4 regions of the Alteromonas sp. Cnat3-28 genome follow, and region 2 is predicted to be linked to each of the others. Evidence: predicted binding sites of a transcription regulator. Region 2 holds the regulator's gene; each other region holds the start of a gene.
The links. Region 2 encodes LexA, which represses DNA repair genes until DNA is damaged. Its sites were predicted from a motif close to TACTGTATNNNNATACAGTA; they were not measured.

Region 1 (4,864 bases), on a different contig from region 2:
TTGTAGTCCGCTGAATAAAGAGCGTCGACGGTTTTTTCGTTTACGCTAAAGGGAGGGCCGGCCATTTCATTCTGGTCATACTCGAAAGAAATGATTAGCTGGGGGGCGCATTGAGTAATGGCCATTAAATGCGCAGCGTATTGCTCGCGAAGCGGACTGGGCAGTGCAACTAAAGCGGCTCTGTCGTAAACACCTGTAACGTCACCTATGTCGCTTGATGTGAGTTTAAAAATATCGCCCACGTGTATGGTTAAGCCGTCTTTAGCATAAACCTTACCCTTTGCTGTTGGGGTAACGGTAGGCTCGGCTCCCAGCTCTTCAAAAAGCTGTATAATAGCCACTTCGCTTAGCTCAGCACCAACCACTTCACAACCTTGAGCCAGTAACCAACCAATATCACGGGTCTTTCCACATAGTGGTACAAAAATGCGCTTTAAAGATGTGCTAGAACTATCGTCGCCAAACAGAAAAGACGCATACTTTACTAAAAGTGCATTGCCTTCAGGTTCGTGAAATCCAATCTCGTTCTTTTGCCATTTACTGTGCCAAAAACTATGTTCCATATAAACCTCAAGTAAGTAAGCGATATATCTCTAAAAAAACAGACGTTTTTATGAAGGGTATTAGAAACAAAAAAGGTAGCGAGAAACGCTACCTTTTAAACAAAATTAGTTATCAAGCGGTGTATTGAAGTCTTCAGATAACTCGAAGTCACCTTCAACCGTTGTCACTTTGTTGTCTACAAAGTTAATCACCATTTGCTTTTGAAAATCTTCACCACGCTTTTTCATACCGCGCTTCATATCGTAAACGTAGTACCAAGTGTCATCGTCGAATGAGTCTTGAACAACAGGGTTACCTAGTACATAAATAACTTGTTCTTTTGTCATTCCAACGCGCAGCTTTTCCACATCTCTTTGATCAAGGAAGTTTCCTTGAGGAACGTCGATTCGATAAATCCAGTTCGAGCAAGCGGTTGATGTTAGTGTGATACCAAGAATTACTAATAGGTGTTGCAACTTCATGCGTTAATTTGTCCAGTATTGCCTTTGTTAGTGTCAATGAACTTCGCTAAAGCGAATTTCGAGACTGTTTTATTGCAAGCGCGAAGGCATGCTACATTGACAACTATGACCAATCAACTGCATTTTAGTTCGATGCTGCGCTTTTAAGCAGTTCTTTTGCATTCGCTAGCGCCGACTTGGTTACTTTATCACCGGCTAATAGTCTTGCAAGCTCATCGATCCTGTCTTGCTTCGTCAACGCCAACATCTGGGTTTCAGTACTTTCCCCGTCGGTAAGCTTGGTAACAAACAATTGATTATGTGCCTGTGCCGCTACTTGAGGTAGATGGGTAACACACATTACTTGCGATTGTTTACCTAATTTACGTAAAAGCCCGCCAACGATTGATGCTGTTGGGCCGCTAATGCCCGTATCGACTTCATCGAAAATCATAGTAGGGGTAGCGTGATGGCCGCTCGCGATAACCTGAATAGCCAGTCCTATACGAGAAAGTTCACCACCTGATACGACTTTTTCTAATTTGTCTGCATCTTGACCAGGGTTGGTAGACACTTTAAATTCTACGGTATCTAGACCTGTGCTCACCGGCTTCTTAAGTTCGTCGTATTGAATCTGAATATCCACTTTTGCGTGGGGCATATTCATTTGGCGAATTTGCACTTCAATATCTTCGCTTAGCTTACCAGCAGCACGTTGCCTGCTCTCAGAAAGCGCTTTGGTCGCGGTTAAATACGTTGCTCGTGCTTCTTCTACTTCGCCTTCAAGCGTACCTAACAGTGTTTCCTGTTCCGATAAAGCATTGAATTCGGCGGCTAGCTCTTGGTGATGCTGATAAAGTCCCTCTGGCATCACAGTATGTTTACGGGCAAGTTCCATCGCCTTCGCATAGCGCGCCTCAACTTGCTGTAAGCGAAGTGGATCGATCTCTAAGTGATCGCAGTAGCTACGTAGCTCTCCTGCCGCTTCTTCTACTTGAATTGCTGCATCATTAAGCATTGCAATGATTGGCGTTAAACTAGCGTCGTGCGCCTCTAATTCGCCTAAACGTTCAATACTGCTTTGTATAACTGACAGTGCGTTGCCTTCATCGCTTTCATATAAATTGTATACGCTAGTCTGTGCTTGCTCTAAAAGGCTTTGCCCGTTACTCAGGCGTTTGTGCTCTATTTCTAACTCTTCAAATTCACCCTCTTCAATGGCGAATTCATCAAGTTCTTGAACCTGATAAGTTAACAGCTGAATTCTGTCTTCGCGCTGCTGGGCTTGTTCTTGAAGCGCCTTTAACGTGCGCTGCTTATCACGCCAAAGAGAGTAGGTTTCTCTAACCTGCACTAATATGTCGTTGTGCTTAGCGTAACCATCGACGAATTCCCTTTGATGGTCTTCTTTCAGCAACTGTAGGTGAGTATTTTGACCGTGAATGGCCAACAAAAACTGGCCTAAGCCTTTTAACTGCTGAAGTGAGGCGGGAATACCGTTGATAAAAGCTTTTGAACGGCCTTCCTTTGAAATAACTCTGCGAATAAAGCAGCTATTCTCATCTTCATCTGAGGTGAGCTCATGTTCATCGAGGAAGGCTTTAGCTAATACATTGCCGTTTAGAGAAAAGTGAGCAATGATCTCCGCTTTTGCGCTGCCTTTTCGCACCGCATTGGCATCAGCGCGCTCGCCTAAGCACAAACTTAAAGCATCAATGGCGATGGATTTACCTGCACCGGTTTCACCGGTTATAGCAGTCAACCCGTTTTCCAGTTGAACCGATAATTGTTTTACAACAGCAAAATTTGAAATAGAAAGATGCGCTAACATAACCACACTCGAATAAGTTGAACATGATGATATATACAGTAACTGATAATATATACAGTATTTGTGTTGTGTAAAGTTAAGTCGCAAAAAATTTATTTAAAAACAACCGGCGTCGATAATAATATTCGTAAAATCAATTGTATAGGTTCGATCTTTTAAGGGTGGGTTATGAATAACCGATAATTCGGATTCGCCGCGAAGGGAAAACTTAAAAAGGAGAGCCGAAGCTCTCCTTAACATTACAACTTTAATCTATTGCAGATAGTTCGAATCACAATCTGCAAACACAGTGAATGTATTCTATTGCTGTAGTTCACCGCTGCCAGACTCAATGTGCGCGCGCACAAACCACTGGAACTGTTCTAAATCTGCAAGTTGGCCGGTGATCATATCTTCCGATACTGGGTCAATTTCACCTAAAAGCTCTAACGCTTTTCTATGGTCACCATTTACACCGTCATATACGGCATCCAGCGCCTTAAGGTGGTCAAGTACTAAACCTTTACCCAATTCATAATCGTTCCAGCTGCGGCCTTCAACAATGGCTTTTGGTGTACCTTTCGGTACGCCACCTAATGTAGCAATTCGCTCTGCAATTGTGTCGGTCATTTCGCGTACCGCATCTACCTGCGGGTCCAACATTTCATGCACACCGATAAAATTTGGTCCTACTACATTCCAATGAATGTGCTTCAACGTTAACTGTAAATCTAATAGTGCAACCAATCGCTGATCCAATACCTTGATTGTTTTGGCAGCTGCATCATTATCCATTCCAGGGGCTGTAAATTTGATATTGGTGTTACTCATGATATCTCCTATTGAATGCAAATAAGTCAGCGGGATGCGAAACATCATTTAGGCCAAATAACAAAGACCTTGTGCTGACGACTTGTTGTAATAGGTGCAACAGGTATGCCGAAAACTTATATTTCTATAAGTCTTGGTTTTCGTTAAGGAAATTAGAGAAGATTAAAAAATCTTTATTTTTCAAGCCTGTAGCAATCAAGAAAATGCTACAGGCTTATGTAATAAATGCACATGGAATCAACTAAATGGAGCAGGGAGGTTAGTAAAGCTTACTACCCCAACCTAACTTTTTACGAAGTACATTGAAGTAGCTGTAGCCCTTAGGGTGAACAAGATGGAGTTTGTCTACGCTTTTGTTTATTCGAATTTCATCGCCAGGTAGCACCGGCAGAACAATATGGCTATCGCAACTCACTTGTAGCGAGTCACTATTAACCTTTGATACTTTCATCGATACCTGACTGTCAGCATCAACAACGATTGGACGGCTGCTCAGTGTGTGAGGAAACATGGGTACCAACGTAAGTGCATCTAGCTTGGGCATAATAATAGGGCCGCCCGCTGATAAAGAGTAAGCCGTTGAACCTGTAGGTGTGGCTACTATTAATCCGTCGCTGCGCTGACTGAATACAAATTGCTCATCGATGTAAATTTCAAATTCCATCATATGGGCAACTTTTCCGTGGTGAAGCACCACTTCGTTTACAGCAGAGTTGTTACTTTTAAGCTTTTCGTGTCGATAAACTTCTACTTCTAGTAAGAAGCGCTCTTCTACTACGCATTCACCGTTAAAGATAAGGTCAAGTTGTTGAACAATATCATCGGGGTGGATATCAGTTAAAAAGCCGAGATTTCCGCGGTTTACACCGACAACGTGAATGTCAAAGCGAGCGAGCACACGTGCTGCACCAAGCATGCTGCCGTCACCGCCTACCACAACGGCAAGGTCAGCCTCTTTGCCAATAGTGACAAGGTTACAGCTTTTGAAGTTTTCGGTTTCAAGTTCTTCAGCAATACTTTCCTCAACCAATAATTTACAGCCTTTTGCCAATAAATATTCGGCAAGAATGTTCAGGCTGTCGTGGGTTGCAGCGTGCTGAGGTTTTCCAATTAAAGCAACGGTTTGATAGGGCATGGAATGCTAATGTCCTTTCATTTCCAATGGTTGGACATTAGCACAGGTTTTTTGCAAAAGAAAAGCGTTAAACGGCACACAGCG
Region 2 (4,864 bases):
CATATGGTGAGCCCACACAACAAAAGAGAGCAGCGCAATCGACGCCGTGGCGTAAACCATAGACGCGTATCCAAACAGCTGCTTTCGAGAGAAGGTAGGAACAATTTGCGAGATAATGCCGAAAGCGGGCAAGATCATAATGTACACTTCAGGGTGTCCGAAGAACCAGAAAATATGCTGGAACATAACCGGGTCGCCGCCACCAGCAGCATCAAAAAAGCTCGTGCCAAAGAACTTATCAGTTAACACCATGGTAACCGCACCGGCGAGCACTGGCATTACCGCAATCAGCAAAAATGCCGTGATAAGCCACGTCCATACAAACAGCGGCATTTTCATCCAGGTCATGCCTGGCGCACGCATATTAAAGATGGTCACAATCACGTTAATCGCACCCATAATGGATGAAATACCCATAATGTGAACAGAGAACACAAACAACGCTGTCGAATCGCCACTGTAAGTCGTTGAAAGGGGCGCGTAGAAAGTCCATCCAAAAGCAGGGCCGCCGCCTTCCATAAAGAGCGAGCTCAATAGAATGAGAAAGGCACCTGGTAAAATCCAGAAGCTCCAGTTATTCATGCGCGGTAACGCCATGTCAGGGGCGCCGATCATCATGGGAATAAGCCAGTTTGCGAGCCCAGTAAAGGCTGGCATTACTGCACCAAATACCATGATAAGCCCGTGTACCGTAGTCATTTGGTTAAAGAAGTTTGGCTCTACAATTTGTAGACCGGGTTGGAATAGTTCAGCGCGGATCACCATGGCCATCGCACCACCAACTAAAAACATAATAAAGGCAAACCACAGGTAAAGTGTGCCTATGTCTTTATGGTTAGTGGTAAACAACCAACGCGTTATCCCTTTAGGAATATGATCGTGGTGTTCATGGTCATCATGTAGGTGACCGTCATGAGGCGCAGAGGTATCTGGCGAAATAACTTCAGTTGCTTTGCTCATTGTCTGCTCCTAGTTTCCGTTTGCCACTGCGTTGACATCTTTGGCTTGAACCATATCGCCAGTTTTATTGCCCCAGGCATTTCGCTCGTAAGTGACTACGGCGGCAATTTCCTTAAGACTTAGCATTTTTCCAAACGCTTGCATGGCCGTTCCTGACTTTCCATGCAGCACGATGTCAATGTGACCTTGCTGATCTTCTAGTGCCATCTTGCTGCCTTTTAATGCCGGGAACACGCCAGGTAAACCTTCACCATTTGGCATATGGCAAGCAGCGCACGTTGCGTTGTATACTCGCTCGCCCTCTTTCATCAGTTCATCCATAGACATATTCATAGAAAGCAAACGCTGTTCTTCTTCTTTTGCTTTGCGAACAATTTCTTCTTGCTCGTTCATCCACTTGTCAAATTCGGCAGGCTCTTTCGCGATAACCACAACGGGCATGTAACCGTGGTCTTTTCCACATAACTCAGCGCATTGCCCACGGTAGATCCCTGGCTCATTAACCTTGGCCCAAGATTCATTGATAAAGCCGGGGTTGGCATCTTTTTTCACGGCAAAGTCAGGAACCCACCAAGAATGAATAACGTCATCAGAGGTAATAAGAAAACGTACTTTTTTACCTGTGGGAATAACCAGAGGGCGGTCAACTTCAAGCAGGTAGTTATCTGTTTTCTGGAATTTGTTCTCTATTTGCTCGCGCTGAGTGGCGAGTAAAGAATAAAACTCTACATCGCTATCCATGTACTTGTAATGCCATTTCCATTGAGAGCCTGTTACTAACACCGTCATGTCAGGCTCAGACGTGTCTTCCATAGCAATTAGAGTATTCGCTGCGGGTACCGCCATGAAGATAAGAATAAGGAAAGGAATAACGGTCCAAGCAATTTCAACCTTCACGTTTTCGTGAAAATTAGCTGGCTTGGCGCCACGGGACTTTCTATGTAGATACATTGAGGCGAACATCACGCCAAAAACTACAACCGCGATACCTACACAAATGAAGAACATCAACATATGGAGGTCGTATACCTGCCCACTGATGTCGGTAGCACCGCGTCTTAAGTTAAGCGAAGAGGCTTCTTCGCTTGCTTCTTGCGCAAAAAGCAAAGGGGAAAAAAGCAAAATTGGTATACTAGAACACCATTTTGCGAAAACGGTCGTTAGTTGTTTCACTCAGCACCTCCGTAATGGCGTGGTCAAAGACGCTGATTAATTTGCGCGATGCCCTACCAAATGGTTTGCGAACGATTGACCCATAACCTCAACTTGTAAAACAAATTTAGAGCCATTGTTATTATTTTGTTAATCTCTGTATAAGAATTGCGCAATAATGTCGTGCCGTCTAGTCTTTTCTATTAAAAATTTAACGAAGTGGTTAATTTTTAATCATTTACTAAAATGGTCGCGGGGGATTTCACGTGCAAAAAGAGAAAGCCATTGCTGTGAGATGCCCTTGGAATCAAACAGGCATTTTGAACACGGGGTTAAAGTAAATGCTCGACTAACTAGTTAAGAAATCAATAAGTAATCGATTACTCAATGTCGATTTCAAACAAAATTCAAAATAAAAAATGGAAAATACTTGAAGCATTCATAGAAAGAATAACGTGAGTAATGATAAAAATAAGCGCGCAGAAAACCAACAGGTTTGCTGGGCAGGATAAAACCTAAGTTGGCAGATTGAAGAAAAAAACAGGAACAAAAGACATAAAAAAAGCGGCTAACGCGCCGCTTTTATACAAACAAGCTAAAATACTACATCCAGTCAGCGTTTCTGATCACACCCACCGCAATGCCTTCTATCGCAAAATGTTCAGTCGCCAAATCAACTTTTATTGGTGCAAACTCATCATTCTCAGCATGAAGCAATACTTCACGCCCGCGTTTCTCTAGACGCTTTACGGTGACGTCTTCATCTACACGCGCCACAACCACCTGACCGTTGTGTACATCAGTGGTGCGATGAACAGCGAGAAGATCACCGTCTAAAATACCAATGTCTTTCATGCTCATACCGTTAACGCGTAGCAAAAAGTCGGCATGGGGTTGAAACAGTGCAGGATCGACTTTGTAGTGCGATTCAACATGCTCTTGCGCCAAGATCGGCTCACCGGCTGCAACACGCCCAATTAACGGTAGGCCTTCTTCTTCTTGTGCGTCGTTATCAAGAGGGATATTGAGCTTAATGCCACGAGACGTACCAGGCAAAATTTCAATCACGCCTTTACGCGCCAATGCTTTCAAATGTTCCTCTGCTGCATTAGCAGAACGAAAGCCAAGCTGACGGGCTATTTCCGCACGAGTAGGCGGCATTCCCGTTTCTAACATGGTTGTTTTAATAAGTTCTAAAACTTCGGTTTGTCGAGCTGTGAGTGGGCGCATAAAAGACCTGTCTGTTCATACAGTTCCTGTAAGTATATACACCTAAAACTAAATAACAAGCACTTGCCGCGTCTTTTGCGATCTGCAATAGCCTACGACAAGTGCTTTCCTCTTATTTTACGAGAAGAGCCATGTTCGGGTTACTAATTTGTAACTCCAGCTCCCCATCACTATTTTGACGTGTGCGCATGCCTTCAACATTATCGAGCCCAAGTCCAGGGCTTTGCCACACCACATTGCCTTTATTATCAACCTCAACCACGCGATATGCGATGCTGTCATAATAATTGTACGAATAGTCATTCTCGTTAGGCTGGTAGATAGCGAGAATCGACTGATTAGACGACGTCGTTGGAACAGCCGCTATATACTGAGGGTAGAATGACGGTGCTATAGCGTCTTTGAGTTCTAATGCATCGCTCGCCACGTCATAAACATTGATGGTGTTGTAGTTTCTATTTAAACACGCAAATTCAAGTTCGCTATCACTATCAAAATTTACCGTGAGCAATTGGTCACAATTGGTTTCCAATTCATTCAATCCAACAAATTCACCATCCTGCATTTTATAGAGCTTAAGCGAACTATAGCCCCCAACAGCAAAATAATGCACACCGTCTTTTTCAGAGGCAGCAAGCGCATTAATTGAAAAATCGTTAATGATTGAGTCGATAAGCACCTGATTCTCGATATCAAACGCTTTAAGTCGATTGTTCTCAATAATAACTGCATCGGCGTAACTATCGTTATTTACGTCAATGGCTTCAATAAACGAAATTTCACTATTCTGATTATTGTTCAGTGTCCACTGAATAGCATTATCTGTAAGTCTCACGACATTAAACGACGAACTATAATCCAGTGCCCCTATTAGTAACTCACCCACACCGTCATTGTTGTAGTCTGTAACGACCGGTTTGCTATAGTTATAGACATCTTCGCCAACCTCAGCACTTATCGCAAAGTTATCCTCTTTATCTACCGATAAAATCTGAATAGATGATTCGTAACTACTTGTATCGCTAACAAAGACGGCTCTTTCATCATTATCGCCATAAGGTGCCCAACCCGCGGCATGATATCTACTCGCGCGCGGCGCACCTTTTATATCTGACAAGGCATATTCACCGTTGGCATCTTGTTGCGCTACTAAAATTTGATTCTCACCAGTCCAAATAATGTCGTCCACATTGTCATTGTCTAAATCGTCAATGAGAAGTGACATGCCACTGTAAGTGTTGTGGTTAAGAGCCCACTGCTCAGAGATTTGTCCCGCTTCTAATGCAAAACCTCTAACTTGTCCCCACTGACACTCGGAGACAACCACTATTCCTTCTGTAGCTGGGCTTTCTTTACTATAGGCGATATCACAAATGTCACCATGTTCCGCCGTTGCCAAACTGCTTTTCGATACTGCTGAGTAGATTGAGATATCATTCCAACTATCGGCACCGATGATTTCATCTACACCATCGTTATTCATATCACCCAGCACAACAAATGCGTCGCTGAACCCGCTACC
Region 3 (4,864 bases), on a different contig from region 2:
TTTGACAAACCGGTCTCCCAACCACTTTAGCTGGAACACCCACTACAGTAACGTGAGCGGGAACACTATTAAGTACAACGCTACCTGCGCCTACTTTTGAGCCTTCACCTATCTCAATATTTCCAAGGATCTTGGCGCCAGCGCCAATTAACACGCCTTGGCGAATTTTAGGGTGACGGTCGCCCGACTCATTACCGGTACCACCTAATGTAACGCTCTGCAAAATAGATACGTTGTCTTCAACCACTGCAGTTTCGCCCACTACAATGCCAGTTGCGTGGTCAAACATGACGCCTTTACCAATACGCGCAGCAGGGTGGATATCTACACCAAAGCTTGCAGAGTTGCGGCTTTGTAAGAATAAAGCAAGCTGATGACGCCCATGAACCCAAAGGTAATGCGCCATGCGGTGTACTTGCACAGCATGGAAACCTTTGAAGTGAAGTAAGGGGGTGAGGTAATCGTTGACCGCCGCATCCCGCGCCTTAATCGCTAGAATGTCAGCAATTGCCGCTTCGCTGATGCCAGGCTCAAGTAAGTAAGCTTCATCGAAAACTTCACGAATGGCGAGCGCAGGCATGACGTCGTCTGCCATTTTGTTCGACAGAATAAAGCTTAGCGACGATTCAAAGTTGTGATGTGCAAGAACACTGGCATGCACATAGCTAGACAGCAAAGGCTCTTTTTCAGCAACAACTTGCGCTTCTTGTTTCAGCGTAGACCAAAAATCGATGGGCGTTGTAAGTGCGGTCATGAGCATGTCCCGTTATATAAAAATGCTGTGTTCTATCAGAAAATTGGGTAAGCAATCTAAACTTGTTCCTTGCTGGGCATATCTATGCTGACAAAAGGGAACGCGTAAAAGTTTACCTGAGTTTGATGTGATGCAATACCGATGTGATACCGACCAAGCGCATAATTCGATCAATTTATCGAATTAATTCGTTATAGCTAATAACCGTATCGTACATGTATACATCGTTAAAGCACTCTGCTCTCTCGCTGCGTCTAACCGAGTGCTTCCATTAACTTAATAGAACGTTCAGAGCGCTCGTATCTTTCATTAAATAATACTTAAAATCATGATTGCACACGAACGTATAATGCCGTTGAAGTTTATCTTCATTGGGAAAAACTGGACTGTATAAATCAACAGGCAGGTGGCATAATAGCGCGCTGCTGAATGTATAACACTATTAACTAACAGGTACCACACTATGGATGTATCTCGACTGCTAGACGAGCTAAACGACAAACAGCGTGAAGCAGTAGCAGCCCCACTATCTAACGCCCTAGTTTTGGCTGGCGCGGGCAGTGGTAAAACCCGCGTATTAGTGCATCGCATTGCGTGGTTAATGGAAGTCGAAAACATCGCCCCTTTTTCTATTTTGGCAGTAACCTTTACCAATAAAGCAGCCAAAGAAATGCGCGGCCGAATAGAGTCGTTGATGGGTCGCAGCCTGCACAATATGTGGATTGGTACCTTCCACGGGCTTGCGCATCGCTTACTACGAGCGCACCATGCAGAAGCCAACTTGCCTGAGAATTTTCAGATAATTGATTCGGACGATCAATATCGACTTATTCGCCGCATTCTGAAGGCCATGAACCTGGACGAAAAGCATTGGGCGCCTCGTCAAATTCAGTGGTACATAAATGGCAACAAAGACGAAGGCTTGCGCCCTCAGCACATTGAAACCCACGGCGATCATATTCAAAAGACCATGCGCGAAGTCTATGCGGCATATCAAGACGCTTGTGACCGTTCAGGCTTGGTAGATTTTGCTGAACTGTTGCTACGCGCACATGAATTATGGGCTAAAAACCCAGAAGTATTAGCCCACTATCAACGTCGTTTCCGTGCAGTGTTGGTAGACGAATTCCAAGATACCAACAATATCCAATATGCATGGCTTCGTATGCTGTGTAGTGGTGGTAATAATAACATTATGATTGTTGGCGACGACGATCAGTCTATTTACGGCTGGCGCGGCGCAAACGTAGATAATATTCAGCACTTCCTGAAAGACTTCAACGAGCCTACTACTATTCGCCTTGAGCAGAATTACCGCTCTACAGGAAACATTCTTAAAGCGGCGAACACGGTTATCGACAACAATACGGGCCGTTTAGGGAAAGAGCTTTGGACGGAAGACGCGCAAGGCGAGCTGATTTCTGTATATGCGGGTTTCAACGAGCTAGATGAAGCGCGCTTTATTGTTTCGAAAATCAAAGATTGGCTTAATCAAGGCAACGCCCTTACTGATACCGCCATTCTTTATCGAAACAACGCCCAGTCTCGAGTACTGGAAGAAGCCTTGCTACACGAAGGGCTGGCGTATCGCATATACGGCGGTCTGCGCTTCTTCGAACGCCAAGAAATTAAAGACGCCCTTGGCTATATGCGCATGGTAAGCCACCCGCACGACGATGCAGCTTTCGAGCGTGTAGTAAACACCCCAAGTCGCGGTATTGGTGAGAAAACCTTATCGCAAGTGCGCGACACCGCGCGAATGCACAACTGTTCAATGTGGCAGGCGTGTCAGTTGCTCATTAATGAAGGTGGCTTTAAAGGCCGCGCGCTAAACGCTATGCAAAGCTTTGTGTTGCTCATTACTGAGCTAGAGCAATCAACGTTAGATGAGCCCCTTGACCAACAAGCCGATAAAGCCATTCGCCAGTCTGGTTTGTACGCCATGTACCAAGCAGAGCGCGGAGAAAAGGCCCAAGCACGTCTAGAAAACTTAGAAGAATTGGTTACTGCATGTAAAACATTTATCGTGCCTGAAGAAGCCGAAGAAATGTCGCCTCTGGCAGCCTTTCTAGCTCATGCGTCGCTGGAAGCAGGTGAAACCCAGGCGGATAAAGACCAGGATGCCGTGCAGATGATGACCATTCACACTGCTAAAGGCCTTGAATTTCCACTGGTATTCTTAGCAGGTGTAGAAGAAGGCATGTTCCCTAGCCAAATGACCAACGACGAGCCAGGTCGAATGGAAGAGGAACGCAGACTTTGCTATGTTGGTATGACCAGGGCAATGCAAAAGTTGTATATCACTTATGCAGAAAGTCGTCGACTCTATGGCCAAGATAAGTATCATACTGCTTCTCGATTTATTCGCGAAATGCCAGCAGACTGCGTTGAAGAAGTAAGGCTAAAATCGACTATTTCGCGGCCCGTGCACAACCGCTTTAGCCAAGCAACGTCGCACGCCAGTTTTGAAGAAACAGGCTTTAGTTTAGGTGAGCGAGTTGTACACCGTAAATTTGGCGAAGGGATCGTACTTAACTACGAAGGGAGTGGTGAGCACGGTCGAGTTCAAGTAAACTTCGACGAATTTGGCAGCAAATGGCTGGTACTTGCTTACGCAAAGCTGGAGAAAGCGTAACATTATTAATAGGCAAGGTAGCCTAAACCTAAGTTGAAATGTATGCAGCAATACGTGCTGATCATCGAAAATGGTGAAGGCAACCTTGAACTTATAGCGAAATTAGTACGCCGGGCAGGTCTTACCCCCGTTGGCGCAACGTCGCTGACTGAAGGCAAAGCACGGTTTTCGCAAAATATGCCGGAAACCTTTCTGTCTGCTATTGTTGCATACTCGCTTCCCGATGCACCAAAGGGCGAAGCCATCGACTTTACGGTTGAGTCTTTCATTCCCACCATTGCTACAACAGAAAGTTTAGATAGCGCTATTCGCGATAAAGTCCTAGAGCGTGACGTTGTTGATTACATTCCCAAAGAAAATTCGCAGAACTACGACTACCTCAATCGTCTTAATAGCCGATTAGAAAAAAACAAGTCTACCGGCGTCGTCGTGGTAAGCACTAATCGGGTGTTGCGCTCAAAAACCGTTTCATTACTTCAGCGCCACAATTTTATTGCGTTTGAATGCCTAACGGCTACAGACGCTATGCAATGCTTGTCTGAACACAAAAACGTACGTCTTGTTATCACTGACAACACGTTACCTGATATGACAGGCACGCACTTTGTCGCCAGTTTAAGAAAAGCCTTTTCGAAAGAGCAGCTGGCAATTATGGGCGTTGCTGGAGGCAAAGGCATGTTAATGTCTGCGCACTTTATTAAGAGTGGTGCAAATGACTTCTTGCGAGTTCCCTACTGTCATGAAGAGTTCTTGTGTCGCGTGATGCAGAACGTAGAATATATAGAGAGCGTTGAAGAAATTCGCCGTGTGGCCAACACCGACTATTTAACAGGTTTGCCTAACAGGCGCCACTTCTTCTACATGGTTACTGTGCAACACCAAAACCTGTCTGAGGATCACGCTCTCGCCCTTATTGACCTAGACTTTTTCAAATCGATAAACGATACCCATGGCCATGACGCAGGTGACATTGTGCTAAAAGCCATGGCGGCCCTTATTGAGTTTTATTTTCCAGACGAAATTATCTCCCGCTTTGGTGGTGAAGAGTTTTGTATATACATGCCATCAACACCACTAAAAGAAGCCTGTGAGCGTTTAGACGACTTCAGAAAAGTGGTGGAAGCGGAAATTATTCAGTTGCCTAAAAGCGACATTAAAGTGACCTGCAGTATTGGGGTAAGTGGCGCCCACACTCAGCGCGTAGATAAGCTACTAAGCCTTGCCGACAAGCAGCTTTATGCCGCCAAAAATAGTGGGCGCAACCAAGTGAAGTGCGAACCACCAGATGTTCCTCAGCAAGAGCAAGCTTCACTGCTTTAGCTTGTCACTCAATCCATTGCCGCTTAGCTGTCCGACGCTTAAAAATGACTTGTGCGCAAAAGCCCCTACTCCACCGCTAGCTTTCGCGCTTTACGCTGACTGCGGTAATTAACTAGCGAGTCGGCACTAAACAAGATAAGCGCAAACCACACAAA
Region 4 (4,864 bases), 240 kb from region 2:
TGGTTTGTACTTGGGTTTAATTCACTCATGCTGCAGTGGCGGTCGAAATAACTCTCCATGGCTTTATCGTGACTAACAAAAATCATGGTGCTTTCACCTGCAACGTCTTTTAGCAGCGACATAAAACTATCTCTGGCATCGGTATCTAGGGCAGAGGTAGGTTCATCGACAATTAATAATTGTGGGTCGTTAATCAGTGCTCTGGCAATGGCAACGCGCTGCTGCTGACCAATACTCAATGCGTCAGCTTTCGCATGCAGCACGTGAGAAGGCAGCTGTAGCTTGTCCAGTAAATGACGAAGCTTTGCGTCTGATGCTGTCTTGCTGACGTTTGTACTTGCAAAATACACCGCCGCATTAATGTTCTGTGCCACAGAAAGGTAGGGAATAAGATTAAATTGTTGAAAAACAACGCCGATATTGCGTGCTCTAAACTTGTCCCGCTGTCGGTTCGATAATGCGGAGAAAGGCTGCGCTAATAAGGCGATGTCGCCCTGAGTTGGAGTTAATGTTCCGCACAGCAAATTGAGCAATGTGCTCTTTCCGCTACCCGAAGGCCCTGAGAGAAAAACGTGCTCACCTTGCGAAACTTGCCACGCTTTAATGTCAATGATGGGGGGGCTTTCTTTGGTGTACGAAAACTGTAAATTGCTAACTTCAATCGCTTTGTTGCGCTCTTCAGTCACTGCACTGCGGCCTTCAACTACTGCATTGCGCTGGGAGTGAGTGCTATTGTTTTTATTGATGGTATTCACGCTAAGCCCGACCTGTATTTACGTCTTATGTTCACATTAGCAAAAGCGACACGTCTGTTCACCCAGTTAAAAACCAGAGAAAACACATTGCCGCGTTGAGGTAATGTTATCAAATAACATTTTTTCGTATAGCTATGCTATCAGATCTCATCAGCCTAAAGCGGCAATTGCTCTTATTAATTGCTCATCATAACGACGCAAAAGAAAGGCGCGCCTAAATTATCAGCCGTTAGCTTGTAGCTTTACCACTTCTGCGCTTTCATCTTCTAATACGCTTTCTGCGGTAGCGCCTTTGAAAATCTTACTGATTTTATCTTTGTTTTTAGACAGCATAATGGTGAGTTCTTCCACTACGCTATCGTCTAGCTTAATGCCCTTCGCATAAATGTAGTCAGCAAGGTTATCCGCTGCATCGAGCATTTTGTCATACTGATCGGCTTCTTTTTTGTCGGTAGTTACCAATTTTTCTACCCCTTTGTGCGTAACAACATACTGTGTGGTAATGGCCATGGTAGGTCCCCTGTTTGTTAAAGACACAAAAACTGTACAGTATTTTACTGTATAAATAAACAGTATTTTGATTAAATGTCTGAGCGTAGTGTTTGGGGAAAGGGCAAATGATTGTTCTAAAGGTGATTAATGCTTGTGCAATTAGTAACTGCTGCGTATAATGCGCGCCCTTACAGCCATCCCAATTCGTTCCTTGTCTCCATACAGTCGGCTGTACTGTCGAGGCTACAACCGTAAGGAGCTATAATGCGTCATTACGAAATCGTATTTATGGTTCACCCTGATCAGAGTGAACAAGTACCTGGTATGATCGAGCGTTATACCACAATCCTAAAGCAAGACGGTGGTCAGATTCATCGTTTAGAAGATTGGGGCCGTCGTCAACTGGCTTACCCAATTGAAAAGCTGCACAAAGCCCACTACGTACTAATCAATGCTGAAGCGTCTGCAGAAGCTGTTGATGAATTGGAAAATGCTTTCCGTTTCAACGACGTGATCCTACGTAACATGGTTATGCGCACTAAGACTGCTGTGACTGAGCCTTCTCCAATGATGAAAGAAGAGCCTCGTCGTGAGCGTCGTGACGATTCTGCTCCTCGCCAAGATCGCGCGGAAAAGAAAACTGAAACCACTGAAGACAACGCTTAAGGAGATCACCCATGGCTCGTTTTTTCAGACGTCGTAAGTTCTGCCGTTTCACTGCAGAAGGTGTGACTGAGATTGATTACAAAGATATCGCTACTCTTAAGAACTACATCACTGAGAGCGGTAAAATTGTCCCTAGCCGTATTACTGGTACAAGCGCAAAATATCAGCGTCAGCTGTCTTCTGCGATCAAGCGCGCACGTTTCCTTGCGTTGCTTCCGTACACTGATTCACACAAGTAATTTGGCGAATATAAGGGTTAGCTAAGATGAATATCATCCTACTAGATAAAATCGCCAACCTTGGCGGCCTGGGCGACCAAGTGACTGTTAAGTCTGGTTACGCTCGTAACTTCCTTTTCCCACAGGGTAAAGCGGTTCCTGCAACTAAAGACAACGTTGAAAAGTTCGAAGCACGTCGTGCTGAACTTGAAGCGAAAATTGCTGAGCAACTAGCTGCTGCTAACGCACGCGCTGAAAAAGTTGCTGAGCTTGCTGAAGTTACAATCGCAGCTCCTGCTGGTGACGAAGGTAAACTTTTTGGCTCTGTTGGTACTCGTGACATCGCTGATGCAATCACTGCAGCTGGCGTTGAAGTACAAAAAGCAGAAGTTAAACTACCTACTGGTACTCTTCGTGAAACTGGTGAGTATGACATCGACTTACAACTTCACTCTGACGTTATCACTTCAATCAAAGTGATCATCATTGCTGAAGCGTAATCGCTGACGTATTTGAAAAAAGCCGCTCCTAGAGCGGCTTTTTTTTGCTCTAAATTTTTGTTCGATACTTAAAGAACAATACCAATCCGCATAGATGATTGCCCACCCAGAAGGTGCTGGTAAGTTTCCTAGCAAAGCGTGGGAATGTAGGAATGGCCGTTGCTTTTCAAATTCCCAGAGTGAAGATTGCCAGACCTTCCCGAAGGGCGAGTTTAAAATATCCCTACCCTCACTCCACGTCGCGACGCCTAATTAACGATGGGTGTAAGCAAATATGTCCAGCGCCGACAAATGGCGTATTTTTGAGGTCCACTCATCTGCGATAAATAACGTTTTTTAAACGGTATTTAAACAAAATGTTAATAATCGCTGAAATTCTTAGTGTCATGGCTTTAAACTTTTTCTGTCATTCCTGCGACCTATAGTAAACCAAACAATAAAAAGCATAAGTGCCATATTATGGACATCACTAAGCAAGCAATAAAAAACGCGACTGGGGTAGGTATCGGAATAACACTGCTGGTATTTTTAGGGCTATATAGCCTGTTTAATTTACCTGTACAGCTGTTTCCTGACATTGAAAGACCGAATATTAACATCCAGACCTCGTGGCGCGCTGCTTCGCCCCAAGAAATTGAGTCGGAGATCATTGAACCTCAAGAGGAAGTGCTGCAAGGGATCCCTGGCCTTGAGTCGATGAATGCATGGGCAAACCAAGGTAATGCCTGGATTAATCTAGAGTTTGGTTTAGATACGGACATGCAGAAAACGCTCATTGAAGTGATTAGCCGCATGAATCGCGTACCGCCACTACGTCGCGATGCCTTGTCTCCTAATATTATGCTTGCTGGAAGTGGAGGAGACGCCCCCGCTTTGACCTACTTCTTTCTTCAGCGCCTTCCAGGCAATCCAAACGAAATTAATACCTATGTGACCTTTTTTACCGATGTCATTAAACCTCAGCTTGAATCTATCCCGGGCGTTGCAAGGGCGCGTATGGAAAGCGGGGTTGGCGGCGTTGAGGAGTTTCAAATTGTTTTCGACCCGTTTAAAGCGGCGCAGTTAGGCATTGACCTAACGGCAGTTGCCAACGAGTTGGGGCGTGCGAATGATATTTCAGGCGGCTTTGTCGATGTGGGCAGAAGACGCTATACCCTGCGTTTTGAAGGTCGCTACGAGCCTACGCAAATGGGTGAAATGATCCTTGAATGGCGAGACGGCAGCCCTATCACGCTAAATGACATTGCCGAAATTAAAATCACCCGCGCTGACGGTGCAAACTACAGTGTGCAAAACGGCAATCCGGCTATATCTATTCGCGTAGACAGACAAAACAACGCCAATGTTTTAGCTACCTTAGAAGCCGTAAAAGCAAAAGTTGCACAAATAAACGAACAGGACTTGGCCCCTGAACAGTTAGTAATGGCGCAAAGCTTCGATGCCTCAGTGTTTATCTATAGAGCGGTGCAGCTAGTTACCAGCAATTTATTTATAGGCGTGCTGCTTGCCATTGCCGTGCTTTGGCTCTTTATGCGCCAGCTGCGGGCAACGCTCATTGTGGCATTGGCCATTCCTATTTCACTACTTAGCACTTTTGTGGTGCTTCAACTTACCGGTCGCTCGCTCAATATCATTTCACTGGCAGGACTCGCCTTCGCGGTAGGTTTGGTGCTAGATGCCGCTATTGTCGTGCTGGAAAACATTGTAAGAACGCGCAAGAGCGCCGAAGCCGAAATCGAAAATAAAGACCCACATTCACAAACGCACATGGAGGATTGTGCCCATCGGGGAACGAAAGAAGTGTTTGGTGCCCTCATGGCGTCAACAGCCACCACCGTTGCTATTTTTATTCCCGTCATGTTTTTGGAAGATGTTGAAGGGCAATTGTTTGCTGACCTCGCTCTTACCATTGCCATTGCAGTGTGTATGTCGCTAGTGGTTGCGGTAACGGTATTGCCCGTCGTTGCCGCTAGATACCTTAATGGTAACATGCCAGCTGATAGCTTACAGCGGGTATGGGCTAAGATAACCCGCGCTATTATGTCGCTATCAAGTACGCCGCTTCGCCGCCTTGTATTAGTCATAACACTCATGGGCGTGCCTATTACAGGTAGTGTTTTTCTTATGCCTTCCATGGATTATTTGCCGCCCGTAAAACGCGATGCCGTTGACGCCTTCTTAAGTTTGCCTGCGGGTGCCAGTGAAAACTTTATTAGTGAAGAAGTGATGCCAA

Region 1: the regulator LexA is predicted to act here: its motif matches at 2,876-2,895, upstream of recN (DNA repair protein RecN).
Region 3: the regulator LexA is predicted to act here: its motif matches at 1,139-1,158, upstream of uvrD (DNA helicase II).
Region 4: the regulator LexA is predicted to act here: its motif matches at 1,311-1,330, upstream of MHM87_RS02460 (YebG family protein).

The regions. Positions count from the first base shown of each region.
Region 1 covers NZ_JAKREY010000019.1:6,818-11,681, forward strand. Annotated here, with positions in the region: gene tmpT (thiopurine S-methyltransferase) at 1-563, opposite strand, end outside; gene bamE (outer membrane protein assembly factor BamE) at 669-1,025, opposite strand; gene recN (DNA repair protein RecN) at 1,150-2,835, opposite strand; gene dps (DNA starvation/stationary phase protection protein Dps) at 3,136-3,645, opposite strand; gene nadK (NAD(+) kinase) at 3,905-4,780, opposite strand.
Region 2 covers NZ_JAKREY010000002.1:297,947-302,810, forward strand. Annotated here, with positions in the region: gene ctaD (cytochrome c oxidase subunit I) at 1-960, opposite strand, end outside; gene coxB (cytochrome c oxidase subunit II) at 970-2,133, opposite strand; gene lexA (transcriptional repressor LexA) at 2,716-3,342, opposite strand; gene MHM87_RS03485 (hypothetical protein) at 3,455-4,864, opposite strand, start outside.
Region 3 covers NZ_JAKREY010000024.1:194-5,057, forward strand. Annotated here, with positions in the region: gene cysE (serine O-acetyltransferase) at 1-754, opposite strand, end outside; gene uvrD (DNA helicase II) at 1,218-3,389, shown strand; gene MHM87_RS17805 (diguanylate cyclase) at 3,432-4,709, shown strand; gene rarD (EamA family transporter RarD) at 4,775-4,864, opposite strand, start outside.
Region 4 covers NZ_JAKREY010000002.1:58,811-63,674, reverse strand. Annotated here, with positions in the region: gene MHM87_RS02465 (ABC transporter ATP-binding protein) at 1-755, opposite strand, end outside; gene MHM87_RS02460 (YebG family protein) at 978-1,265, opposite strand; gene rpsF (30S ribosomal protein S6) at 1,512-1,913, shown strand; gene rpsR (30S ribosomal protein S18) at 1,925-2,152, shown strand; gene rplI (50S ribosomal protein L9) at 2,179-2,631, shown strand; gene MHM87_RS02440 (efflux RND transporter permease subunit) at 3,091-4,864, shown strand, end outside.